DNA from 3 places in the Rhizobium sp. 01N48 genome. Region 2 is predicted to be linked to each of the others. Evidence: predicted binding sites of a transcription regulator. Region 2 holds the regulator's gene; each other region holds the start of a gene.
The links. Region 2 encodes LexA, which represses DNA repair genes until DNA is damaged. Its sites were predicted from a motif close to TGTTCNNNNTGTGTTCNG; they were not measured.
Positions count from the first base shown of each region.

Region 1: a site for LexA is predicted at 2,048-2,065, ahead of AC1DOG_RS12520 (ImuA family protein). Genes of this name have one in related genera too.
Region 3: a site for LexA is predicted at 1,720-1,737, ahead of AC1DOG_RS02075 (ATP-dependent helicase). Genes of this name have one in related genera too.

Region 1 covers NZ_JBFTQT010000005.1:149,528-153,805, reverse strand. Annotated here, with positions in the region: gene AC1DOG_RS12525 (Y-family DNA polymerase) at 1-1,038, opposite strand, end outside; gene AC1DOG_RS12520 (ImuA family protein) at 1,079-2,026, opposite strand; gene AC1DOG_RS12515 (metallopeptidase family protein) at 2,190-2,627, shown strand; gene AC1DOG_RS12510 (DUF1737 domain-containing protein) at 2,664-2,870, opposite strand; gene AC1DOG_RS12505 (HpcH/HpaI aldolase/citrate lyase family protein) at 2,882-3,805, opposite strand; gene AC1DOG_RS12500 (hypothetical protein) at 3,918-4,160, shown strand.
Region 2 covers NZ_JBFTQT010000007.1:143,182-147,459, reverse strand. Annotated here, with positions in the region: gene kdsA (3-deoxy-8-phosphooctulonate synthase) at 1-234, opposite strand, end outside; gene AC1DOG_RS15365 (VOC family protein) at 231-1,115, opposite strand; gene lexA (transcriptional repressor LexA) at 1,315-2,040, shown strand; partial or broken gene AC1DOG_RS15355 (ComEC/Rec2 family competence protein) at 2,034-4,278, opposite strand, start outside.
Region 3 covers NZ_JBFTQT010000001.1:430,355-434,632, forward strand. Annotated here, with positions in the region: gene AC1DOG_RS02075 (ATP-dependent helicase) at 1-1,677, opposite strand, end outside; gene AC1DOG_RS02080 (alpha/beta fold hydrolase) at 1,870-2,691, opposite strand; gene AC1DOG_RS02085 (efflux RND transporter periplasmic adaptor subunit) at 3,044-4,243, shown strand; gene AC1DOG_RS02090 (efflux RND transporter permease subunit) at 4,243-4,278, shown strand, end outside.

The DNA of each region.
Region 1 (4,278 bases), on a different contig from region 2:
CAGGTGGCTTTCGCGTAGTTGGAATGTCTGCAGGCAATCTGATCCCAATCGCGCGGAGACGCGATCGACGAAGGCTGCCAGCGAGGCATCCTTCTGCTGATGTCCCTCGAAGTCGCTCTGGGCTGTATCGAAGGCTTCGTGGCGCAGGACATTGAGGCGCAGGATCTCGAACCCGTAGCCGGCATCGAGATCGTCATGGACGGCCTGCAGGCGTTCGGTGAAGAGGACGGCGATGCGCCTTGGTTCCCGCAGCGGCCTTGTCGTGCCGGCCGCGATGCGGAAGACCTTGCCATCGACGCGAAACAGGACGAGTTCGAAAACGCGGCCGCCGACGCCCCGCGCCTCCAGCGACGGTTTGAGCGCATGGGCGATCTGGTCGGTGACGGCCAGAATCTCCTCTTCCGCAGCGACCGGTTCCATCAAGCGGCGCTCGGCCGAGAGGCTGGCGACGGGCAGGCGCGGCGATATCGGCTCCTCGTCCGTTCCAAGCACCTGATCAAGCCGCAACAGCACGCTTGCGCCGAAACGGCGGGTCAGCGGCGCGCGCGGGGTTTCCATCAGGTCGCCGATGTATTTCAGGCCCATCTTGGTGAGTGCTGCGACCGTGTCGTCCGAGAGGCGAAGTGCGGCGACCGGCAGAGGGGCGACGACACGCTCCGTCTCATCCGCGTCGATCACGCCTCCCTGGCCGAAGCGGCTGACCGCCCAGGAGAGGCCCGGGGAGGCAGTGATCGCGCCCCGGACGTCGATACCCATTTGAAAGAGCCTGGACAGGATATCCTTGAGGAGCGCCTTTTCACCGCCGAAGAGGTGGGCGCAGCCGGTGATATCGAGAAACAGGCCATCCCTGCCGTCGAGCGCCACAAGCGGCGTATAGCGATCGCACCAGTCGGCGATGCCTTCGAGAAAGCGCAGGTCGGCGGCCGGATCCTCCTCGATTACCTCGATCGTCGGGTGGATGGCGCGGGCTTCGGCGACACCCATGCTCTTTTTCAGGTTGATCGTCTCGGCTGCCTCGTCCAGCGCCGTTAGCCGCATGGTGTTGGCGTGGCGGCCGGAGCAGACGATCGGCGGCGTCTCAGGACGATTGCGCAAACGCCAGGCGAGACCCCACTTCCTCCTGGATATGCGATCGGTTGGCAGATGCGGAAAATGCAGCGCCAGAATGCGCTGAGCGTTCGCCTGGAAAGCGAGTGTCGGCTGATGGGCGGACAGGGAAAAACCGGCGGTCATGGGGGTTCCACTCCAGAAGAATGGAGAAGGGGGCCGGGTTTCGGCTCTTCTCCAGGGTGATGCGAAAGATCGGATTGCCGATGCTGCCGCCCAGCATCGAACCATCAGGCAGGGGCCGCGCCGCAGATGGCGCGGGTTCGGCAAGAAAGCGGAAGATGGCGCTGCTGGCTTCTTCCTCCGCTGCCTGCCGCAACAGGAAAAGCGGGCGGCGCGACGCCTTTGCCCGCAGGTTGAGACGGCGGCTCTCCGTCAGGCCGAAGGGCCTGGGATTGCCGCGAACTTCGAGAATGGTGGCCGGAAAGACGCCGCTTTCGACGGCGGTTTCCGCCAACCACAGCGCGTCCTCCAGCTTTTTCGGTGCGGCGTGCAGGAACAGCCGTGGCTTCAGGCCGAAATCGCCGAGGCCAACGGCATAGGGCCGTCCCGCCTCCATCGTCGCCACTGTGTCTGCGATCCAGAGGATCGGCAGGTGCGCGTTCGCCCCCTCCTCTTGCCGCTGAAGCATGGCCGCGATCGCCAGAACGAAGCCGCTGCTTGCGCCGGCATTGCGCAGCAACGTCGTGCGGATTTCGGTCATGCCGTCAAGCGGAAGGCCGCCGTCGAGCGCTTCATCCAGAGCGGGGATTCCGAGCTGCAGGCGCAGGGCGTCTTCGCTCCCGGGCTTGTCGAGAACGGTGTCGGCCAAAGCCTGGTTTTCCGCCGCCGCCAATGCGGGCACCGGTTTTCCTTCAAGCTTTGCAATGGTTTCGCGGAGCGCAAAAAGCCGCTCGCGCCCCACGGCCGACTGTGCCACGACGTCACTCCATCTATCGGATGTTCCTATTATGTTCTTATGGGTTCCAGAGCTGGCCCGAAGAGTCAACAGTCGTTTGATGTGAATTTATTCCTGCCTTTGATTCCGCTCTCGAAAATCAGCTGCAAAGGCTCTATATGGGCGGCAAAGGAAAGGAGCTTTTATGGCTCGCATAGACCAGAGCGACAATTGGCAGGATCGCCACGCTCCGACAATCAGCACGTTCGAGTCCCTGGCGATGGAGGCTTACAGCCACCTGCCGGAAGAATTCCGTGCGTTGACCACCAATCTGACGATCGAGATCGAAGATTTTCCCGACGACGATGTGTTCGAGGACATGGCCCTGGAAACGCCGTTCGATCTGCTCGGCCTGTTCGAAGGGCGCGGGATTTCCGAGCGCTTCACCCTGGAAACGGGCGAGCTGCCTAACCGCATTCGCCTCTACCGGCGGCCTATCCTCGATTACTGGGCCGAGAACGACGAGACGCTGGGCGATATCATCACCCATGTGCTGATCCACGAGATCGGCCACCATTTCGGTCTCAGCGACGACGACATGGAGCGGATCGAGGCGAGCGCCGAAGAGGCGGCCGAGCGCTAGGCGCTGGGCTCTTTACGCAGGTCTTGGCCGGAATTCTTACTGCTCGGAAAGCTTCATGTCGGGGTGATAGTCCTTGCCTTCGACATGCTTGACGATAGCCTGGGCGCACATCACCTGGCCGGTCTGCGAGTTGAAAGTCATGGCCGGCGAGCCGTTTAGCGACCAGCCCTTGTTGAGGGCGTCGGTTACGCGGTGGCAGAAGGCGGCGTCGTCCTGGCCGGTCAGAAGGCGGTAGAGCTTCATCACATCGTCTTTCAGTTTGCCGTCTGGCCTTTTGCCTTCTGGCGATCTGCAATCAGGCGGGCTTTATGAACCAGAGTTTCCGCCTGGACAAGATGCAGCCGCTCGATCATGCGGCCGTCGACATTGATGACGTTGAGGCCATCCGTGGCGGGGTCGGCGAAGGCTTTCATGATCGCCTCAGCTTCGGTGATGGCGGATGTGTCCGGCCCGAAATGCCGGTTGGCGGGTTCGATCTGCGTGGGATGGATCAGCATCTTGCCATCGAAGCCCATGGCGCGTGCCTCGGCGCATTCGGTATCGAAACCATCGATATCCTTGAAATCGTTGAAGACGCTGTCGATGGCGCAGAGGCCGTAAGCGCGTACGGCGAGGATCACCTGCATCAGCCAGGGCACGAGATACTGCCGGCCGGGTTGCGGCAGCACGCCTGTTTCCTTTCTGAGGTCGTTGAGGCCGACGACGAAGCAGTCGAGCCTTGAGCCCGCCGTTCGCCCGGCCTCGGCGATCGCCGCAGCATTGAGGATGCCGCGCGGGGTCTCGATCATCGCCCAGATCCGCAGTTCGTCGGGTGCATCGGCATCCGCGAGCAGATCGCTGACTAACATGACGTCCTGCGGTTCGTTGACCTTCGGCAGCAGAACGGCATCCGGCTCCAGCGCGCTTATGAGTTCCATGTCGGCGCGGCCCCAGTTGGTGTCGAGGCCATTGATGCGGATGATGCGTTCCTTGCCCTCGAGCGGTTTGCCCTGAAAGAAAGCGGCCAGGTTATCGCGCGCTTCGTCCTTCTTCTCCGGCGCTACGGAATCCTCGAGGTCGAAGATCACCGCATCGCAATCGAGCTGATGGGTCTTTTCAAGCGCGCGAGGATTGATCGCGGGAACGCTCAGCACCGAGCGGCGCAGGTTCATCGAACGGGTGAGGGGAGACTGGCTCATCACGAATGTGTGTCAAGCTTTGTGACCGATGGCAAGACAACAAAAAGCCATGCTTATCTTGCAGAAGACAAGACGAAGGACCACATTCCTTTCCTAGAAAGGTTTCAAACCCATGCAGAATATTCGTTCCGTCTTCCTTTTGCTTGCAGGCATCACCGCATTCGCAGCATTGGCGCTCCTCACCTTTTCGGTGACGCTCGCCGTCGGCGCCATTCTGACGGTGCTGATGGTCGGCCGCGCTCTCTCGTTGAAGATGAAGGCGGCTCCGGTCTGCGCAAGGGCGAAGTCCAAGACGCGCGATGGTCAAACCATGCGCATCTGGAACGACGGTCGCGGCACGATCATCGATCTCTGATCGCCTCTCTCCGATCGCTTCTGGCGTCCCGAATTTATTTCATTCAGTCTGTCGGCTGGCGTTTTGCTCGCGCGTCCTAGATGCGGCAGGGCTTGTGTCTGCACAAGCATCACGCCCA
Region 2 (4,278 bases):
GATGCCGCGCTGGGCAGACAGCGACGTGCGGTTGGCCTTGTCGAAGGAGGACTTGTAGACAAGGCCGATGCCGAGCTTGTCGCAAAGCTCCTTCAGCGTGCCGGCGATCATGAAGGCATGGTCGCGGCTTTCCATCTGGCACGGGCCGGCGATCAGCGACAGCTTGCCGGTGTTGGAAAACACCACACGGCCGGTGCCTTCGCCGARGGCCACTTCGGAATTGGTTTCAGTCATCGTTTCTCCTCGAAGGCGAAGAGCGCGCCCTGGCCGGGCGCTGCCTTCACCAGAATTCGATTGTTCTTGCGTGTATAGGTGATCCCGTTAGCAGCCAAATGCGCCTCTGTCACGGCGAGATCGGCAACGGAAAAGACAATCGCCGCGCCGCGCAGACCGCGATCGGCCTTGGGCTCGGAGGGATCGTAGTAAGCGTTCAAGCCATCCGGCGACAGGATATTGATACGGGCGTTGCCGGCATCGAGGCTGACACCGAAGGCCTCCTCGCGGGTCGCCTGCGCATCCGAGGCCAGCTGCAACAGCGGTGCGAACGCTTTGGGATCGGAGGAAGAGAGCACGATCGACAGGATGCCCAAGACGCCATTCTTATGCGTTTCCAACGCCTTGCGGTCGCTGGGCAGTGGGTTGACGCGCTGGCAGGCGAAGAGGAAGAAATCGGGCGCTCGCAGATCTGCCGCGAAAGCCAGGCGGAACGCCGCGGTCGCCTCGGAACCGTCCGGCATCTTCATCTGCCGGGCGAACTCCAGCATCTCGCCGCCACTCATGCCATCGGCGAGGTAGCGGGCGTGATCGCCGTCGGCATCCGGCGTGCCGAAGACGATCGCCGACAGGCCGTCGTCGCCGCAGCGGAAGCGAAAGGCGCGGTCGCGGGCGGTGAAGACGTTGCCGTCGCCGATGGCCTCCTCGTAGGTCTCCAGACTGGCGATGCCGAGCGGTTCGAGATAGGTTTTGTCGGCGAAGAAGACGCAGGCGTTTTCGGTGCCAAACGGGTGCCGCGCATCGGCGGCGAAGGTGAAGCCGAGTTTGCCCAGGCGGTCGCGCGCCATCTCGATATTGACGACCGGCAGCACCACGTGGTCCAGGGGATGGGGGTCACTCATCGGCAAATCCTCCCGAAATCGGCAGAGATGTGCGCTGGCTTTCGCCACAATGCAAGAGGCGAGCGCGGTTAAATCGAATGAAGTGTAAAATCGCGACGATTCCGAGCCAAGTTTTACGAAAATTTAGGCACTTGCGGAACACATATGGAACATATAGTGTCCGTTCTGGCTTTGTTTCACGACTCTGGGGTTCATTTCGATGCTGACACGCAAGCAACAAGAACTGCTTCTGTTCATTCATGAGCGGATGAAAGAGTCGGGCGTTCCGCCTTCCTTCGACGAAATGAAGGATGCACTCGATCTCGCATCAAAATCCGGCATTCACCGCCTGATCACCGCTCTGGAAGAGCGCGGCTTCATTCGCCGGCTGCCGAACCGGGCGCGCGCGCTCGAGGTCATCAAGCTGCCGGAAGCCTATAATCCGAGCCTGCAGCCACGACGTGGCTTCTCGCCGAGCGTCATCGAAGGCAGCCTCGGAAAGCCGCAGCCGGTGGCCGCAGCCCCTGCCCCGAAGGCCGCGCCGAGCGCCGACAACGGCAACTCGGCTTCCGTTCCCGTCATGGGCCGCATCGCCGCCGGTGTGCCGATCTCGGCGATCCAGAACAACACCCACGACATCACCGTCCCCGCCGACATGCTCGGCTCCGGCGAGCATTACGCGCTCGAGGTCAAGGGCGACTCGATGATCGAAGCCGGCATTTTCGACGGCGACACCGTCATCATCCGCAACGGCAACACGGCCAACCCCGGCGATATCGTCGTGGCGCTTGTCGATGACGAAGAGGCAACGCTGAAGCGCTTCCGCCGCAAGGGCGCGTCGATCGCGCTTGAGGCCGCCAACCCGGCTTACGAAACGCGCATTTTCGGGCCTGACCGCGTCAAGGTTCAGGGCAAGCTCGTCGGGCTCATTCGCCGATATCACTGAGTGGTGACGTCACCAGTTGGTGACAGGTCGTCGCTGAAGTTGTCGTTGCGCCAGTCATAGGCGCGATGGCGCATCCAGGGGCGAGCGAGGCGTGCATAAGCGGTCTTGACGACGGGAGTGCCCTGATCGTCGATACGGATTTCGACGGCGCCCGATCGCCTGAGAGTTTCGCCGGTCAATAACATGGCGCCGGAGCGGCACGTCGCCTGGCGGAGGCGCACCGGCGTGATGACGATATCGGCCACGTCGCAGGCGGGACCGAGATAGGCGGCGTTTTCGAGCGTCGCGATGATGTAGCCGCTGTCGAGCGCTGTTATGCACCACGCGGTCTTCAGGCACCGGAAGGCACTGTCGTTCGTCGAAGCCGCTGCAGCGCGCATCATAGCGCGGGCTTCGCGTTGTTGTTTCAATGTCAGTCTTGGCCTTGGCTCGCCCCTTCTCGGAATGGGCAAGGCCTCGCCGTCGAGGATGTCGGGCGGCTTGTGGTCTTCGATGGCGAGCGCGCGTTGCCATTGGCCGAAGATGAAGTCGGGCGGCCGTTCGCGGTTGCTGGCGAGGCTGTCGCCTGTGACTGCTGCCACGAGGCTTCCGTCCTCGGAGACGACGAGTTCGGGCGCAGGTGCTGCCGGGAGCAGGATGACGACGAGGGTTGCGATCGTGGCAACCGCAGCGCCGATCCATCGCAGGCGTGTGCGCATCAGCCCCCATATGAGAAAGCCGAGCACGGCGATCGCGAAATACCATTCGGGTATCCGCCCGATGTCGACACTGCCGCCCCAACCGGACACCATCTTGGCGATGTCGATCACCAGATCCAGCCCGAAGCCGGCGACCTTCCACAGCGGCGCATCCAGGCCAAAGGGCGTCGCCAACATCGCAAGCATTCCGAAGGGCATGACGATGAAGGAGATGACCGGCATGGCGAGCAGGTTGGCCGGTAGTCCGTAGCCGCTCAGCCGGTGAAAATGTTCGATCGAGAACAGCGCTGTCGAGAAGCCGCCGATCATCGAGGTCAGCGCGATGCCGCCGAAGAAGCGGAACGTGGCCATGACCGGCTTTATGGTGGGATGCGTAAGAAAAACGCTCTCGCGGTGGCGCCTCCTGGTCCAAACGGCAAAGCCCGCGACCAGCGCGAGCGTCGCCGCGTAGGACATCTGGAAGCTGGGGCCCAGCACCTCCGAAGGGGACATCAGGATGATCAGCAGCGCCGAGAGCGCGATGTTGCGCAGGCTAATCGAGGGGCGATCGAACAGCACCGCGACCAGCATGATCGCCATCATGATGAAGGCGCGCTCGGCGGAGACGGCAAAGCCCGAGATCATGTAATAGGCCGTCAGCGCCAGAAGCGCGCTGCCGGCGGCGAGCTTCTTGGTCGGATAGGCCTGCGCAAACCCGGGGAAGAGGCCGAAGAACAGGCGCAGCCCGACAAAACAGATGCCGGCCGACAGAGCCATGTTGAGGCCCGAGATCGCCACGATATGCGCGAGGCCGGATTGGCGCAGCGCCTCCGTCGTCTCGTTGGAGATGGCACGTCTCTCGTCGGTGACCAGCGAAGCTGCGAAGGCGCCGGTATCGCCAGGCAGGATGCTGCGGATGCGGTCGCCAATGCTGCTGCGCAGGCCTTAGAGCCATTCCATGGCGCGATCGACGGCAGAGAGATCGGCGATATCCGTCCGCGATGGGACGGGCTGCGGGATGCCGTAGAAGAAGCCGTTGGCGCCGATGCCGTCGAAATAGGCAGAGAAGGCGAAATCGTTGAGTTCGGGCAGTGCCGGTCCTGCCGGCGGCGTCAGGCGCACACGGCCGGTCAACCATCCGCCGACCGCGACGGGCTCTCCTGCACGCGCGACGAGCGAGACCTGCTGCGGCGGACGCTTGAGCGTGGGCTCGTCTGTGCGCGTTACCCTGACGATATAGCGCCAGCGCCCATTATCATCGCCCTCGCGCCGTTCCACGCGGCCGGTCACTGTCGTCGTCACCGCTGTATCGAGAACGACGGTATCAGCCCGCCAGGTCTCGAGCTGCGCCGCGAACATGCCGAGGACGACAAGCAGGCCTGAGATCGCCACACGGCGTGTCGCGACGCGCGCGGAGCCCGCCAAGACGAAGACGAAACCGAAGAGGATAGCCCAGGCAAGGAGCCGCAAGGGCGGGATATCCACGGCGAGCCGGAACCAGGCGATGGCGCCCGCCCCGAGGAAGACGGGCGACGCCAGGAAAAGGCGGCCGTGGTCGAAT
Region 3 (4,278 bases), on a different contig from region 2:
GTCGGCGGTCTTGTCGGCCTTCCACATGTCGGTGTAGCCCGACTCTTCGAGGATTTGCTCGGCGAGCTCTGTATGTGATGTGTTTTCAAGCCTTTCCTGCCATCTGCGGAAAGATTGAATCACGTCGAACAGCGCCTTGCGCGCCTTCGGCTTCAGCTCGTCCGTCTCGATCATGTCTGCGGCTGCCGCCAGCATCGGGATGTCGCGGGCGCGGGCATAATCGTGCAGCGCGCGCACGGTGGTGTCGCCGAGGCCGCGCTTGGGGGTGTTGATGATGCGCTCGAAGGCGAGATCGTCGGCCGGCTGGGCGACGAGGCGGAAATAGGCCATGGCATCGCGGATTTCGAGGCGCTCGTAAAAGCGCGGGCCGCCGATGACGCGGTAGTTGAGGCCGAGCGTGACGAAGCGATCTTCGAACTCGCGCATCTGGAAGGAGGCACGCACGAGGATGGCAATGTCGTTCAGCTTGTGCTGGTTGCGCTGCAGCTGCTCGATCTCGTCGCCGATGGCGCGGGCCTCCTCTTCCGAATCCCAGGAGGCGTGGACCTGCACCTTGATATCATCAGGGTCGCGGCGGTCGGTGAACAGCGTCTTGCCGAGGCGGCCTTCATTATGGGTGATCAGGTGCGCGGCAGCACCCAGAATATGGGCGGTCGAGCGGTAGTTGCGCTCGAGCTTGATCACCTTGGCGCCGGGGAAGTCCTTCTCGAAGCGCAGGATGTTGTCCACCTCGGCGCCGCGCCAGCCGTAGATCGACTGGTCGTCGTCGCCGACGCAGCAGACGTTCTGCGGCTCGCCCTTGGGGCGCTGGGCGAGCAGGCGCAGCCACATGTACTGCGCGGTGTTGGTGTCCTGATACTCGTCGACGAGGATATAGCGGAAGCGCTGGTGGTATTCCTTGAGCAGATCGGGCGTCTTCCGGAAGATCGCGATCGGATGCATCAGGAGGTCGCCGAAATCGCAGGCGTTCAGCGTCGAGAGGCGCTGCTGGTAGGCGAAGTAGAGTTCGCGACCCTTGCCGTTTGCGAAGGCGCGCGCGTCGCCCTCGGGGATGTCGGCGGGGCCCAGGCCCTTGTTCTTCCAGGTGTCGATCATGCCGGCGAACTGCTTGGCCGGCCAGCGCTTGTCGTCGAGGCCCTCGGCCTGGATCAGCTGCTTGACGAGGCGCACGACGTCGTCGGTATCGAGAATGGTGAAATCGGAACGCAGGTTGACGAGCTCGGCGTGGCGACGCAGCAGCTTGACGCCGATCGAGTGGAAGGTGCCGAGCCACGGCATGCCCTCGACCGCGCCGCCGACCAGATGCGCGATACGCTCCTTCATCTCGCGGGCGGCCTTGTTGGTGAAGGTCACCGCCAGGATCTGCGAGGGGAAGGCGCGGTTGGTGTTCAGGATATGGGCAATGCGGGTGGTCAGCACGCGCGTCTTGCCGGTGCCGGCGCCGGCGAGCACGAGCACCGGGCCTTCCAGCGTTTCGACGGCTTCGGTCTGCTCGGGATTGAGGCCGTCGAGATAATCCGGCCGCTCCCGAGCGCCGCCACGGGCGGCCATGGCGCGGGCGGCAAGACCTCCTGATGTCGCGGCGCCGCGGGCTGGGGCTGCGGGGGCTTGCGGCTTGCGCGGCGCTTCGCCCGGCTCCTCGTCGAAGAAGGGCATATCGTCGAAACTGTTGCTCATGGCGCGTAATGTAGTGATTCGGATCGGAAAGACCAGAAAAGATGTTCTGCTTTCATTCCCGGTCCACGGGATGTTGGGTGTTGCGGTGGGGAGCGGGTGGCGTTGTGCGGCGCCTCGTGTCCATTCACGTCGAGCAAGACGAGGGCTTGGCAGGTCCTCGGGACAAGCCCGAGGACGACGGTGGAGGGTCGATCACCCCTTGATGAAGTCAAGCACATCCGCGTTGAACCGTTCCGGCTCGACCTGGGCGAGGCCGTGGGCGCTGCCTTCGTAGACCTTGAGCACGGCGCCCTTTACGATCTTCGAGGACTTCAGGGCGGCAGCTACGATCGGGACGATCTGGTCGTCGTCGCCGTGGATGAAGAGGGTCGGCTTGTCGATCTTGCGGAGGTCGTCGGTGTAATCGACCTCGGAGAATTCGTGGATGCAGTCGTATTCGCCCTTGATGCCGCCGGCCATGCCCATCAGCCAGAAGGTTTCGCGCAGGCCCTCGTTGACCTTGGCGCCGTCGCGGTTGAAGCCGTAGAAGGGCATGGAGAGGTCGCGGAAGAATTGCGAGCGGTCGAGCGCGGTGCCCTTGCGGATGCCGTCGAAGACGTTGAGCGGCAAGCCCTCGGGGTTGGCGTCAGTTTTCAGCATCAGCGGCGGAACGGCGCCGACCAGCACCACCTTGGCGACTCGCTTGGTGCCGTGGCGGCCGAGATAGTGGGCGACTTCGCCGCCGCCGGTGGAATGGCCGATCATGATCAGGTTCTTCAGGTCGAGCTTCTCGATCAGTTCGGCCAGATCGTCGGCATACTGGTCCATGTTGTTGCCGTCCCAGGTCTGGGAGGACTTGCCGTGGCTGCGGCGGTCGTGGGCGATGACGCGGTAGCCGTTCTGGCCGAAATAGAGCATCTGCGCTTCCCAGGCGTCGCCCGAAAGCGGCCAGCCATGCGAAAAGAGGATCGGCTGGCCGGTGCCCCAATCCTTGTAGAAAATCTTCGTTCCGTCCTTGGTGGTGATCTTCGGCATGCTCGTCATCCTCTTTGCGTTCGCTGTTGAATGAATGGAGCGGCGGGCGCGCTTGCGGCCCATGGCACGACGGCAGAGAACATCGGAATGATCAGAAACGAAAGCACTATTTGCCGGTCCGGCGGACATTCGCTCCTGCGGGTGCGCGCTTTTGCGAGGACGGCAACGTCAGGGCGAGATGACCGACATCAGCCGGTCACCAACAGTTGACATTACAATGCTGTAATGGGCGGCCAATTTGCTTGCCGCTGACCAGCAATCGGACAATAATTCCAGCGTTGCGCGGCGATTTGCCACGTATGCGCCTCTTTCGATCGACCCTGGACAACCTCGAGTCCCTCTGGAGACGTGAATGTCATTTTGGAAGCAGTTTACGATCTGTCTCATCGTTATCGCCGCTGGCGTTACCGGATGGGCTGTCTTTGTGCCTGGTGCGCGCGATACGCTGCGCAATGCCGGCGTTCCCGAAGCACTGGTCGGTAAAGCGATCGATCCCGATAATGTAGGCCGTGCGGCGCCGCCTGCCGCTGGCAGCGAGCAGGCGAGCAATCGTCGCTCAGGCGGCGGCAATGGTGGCGGTGGCGGTCGAAACGGCGCTGTGCTTGTCGTCACGCAGGCCGTCGTGCCAGGTGTTGTCAACGACCGGCTGGGTGCGATCGGCACGGGCGATGCGATCCGCTCGGTGGTGGTGACACCGCAGGCAAGCGGTCTCATCCGCGAAATCCTCGTGAAGTCGGGCGACCGGGTCAAGCAGGGGCAGATCATCGCCAAGCTCGACAGCGAGGAGCAGGTGATCGTCAAGGGGCAGGCGGAAGTCGCGCTGAAATCGGCGGTCGAAAAGTCCAGCCTCTACAACAATATCAAGTCCAGCGTGTCGCGCATGGATGTGTTCGATCAGGAGATCGCCGAGCAGAACGCGCGGCTGCAATTGCAGGCGGCGCAGCTGAGCCTCGACCGCCGCAATATCCTGGCGCCGATCGACGGTATCGTCGGCATCATGCCTGTCAATATCGGCGACAACGTCTCGACGACGACGCCGATAGTGACGCTCGACGATCGCACGGAAATCCTTGTCGACTACTGGGTGCCGGAGCGTTTCGCCAATACGGTCAAGGTCGGCCAGGCGGTCGAGGCGACGTCGGTGGCGCGGCCTGGGCAGGTGTTTTCGGGTGCGGTCGAGGCGATCGACAACCGCGTCGATCCGGCGAGCCGTACGCTCCGGATGCGGGCGCGCATCAACAATGCGGCCGACGAGCTGCGCGCCGGCATGTCGTTCAGCGTCGGCATGCGGTTCGATGGCGATCAGTATCCGGCGGTCGATCCGCAATCGGTGCAGTGGGATTCGCAAGGCTCCTTCGTCTGGCGCGTGGCCGAGCAGAAGTCGCACAAGGTGCGCGTCAGCATCGTTCAGCGCAATCCTGACTATGTGCTGGTCAAGGGCAACCTCGATAATGGCGACCTGATCGTCACGCAGGGCCTGCAGCGGGTGCGCGAGGGCGGGCCGGTGCGCTCCGAAGGGGGCGAACTGGCCGCCAAGGAGCCCGTCACCTGATGAGCGAGAGCGGCACCCATAATAACACGCCTTCG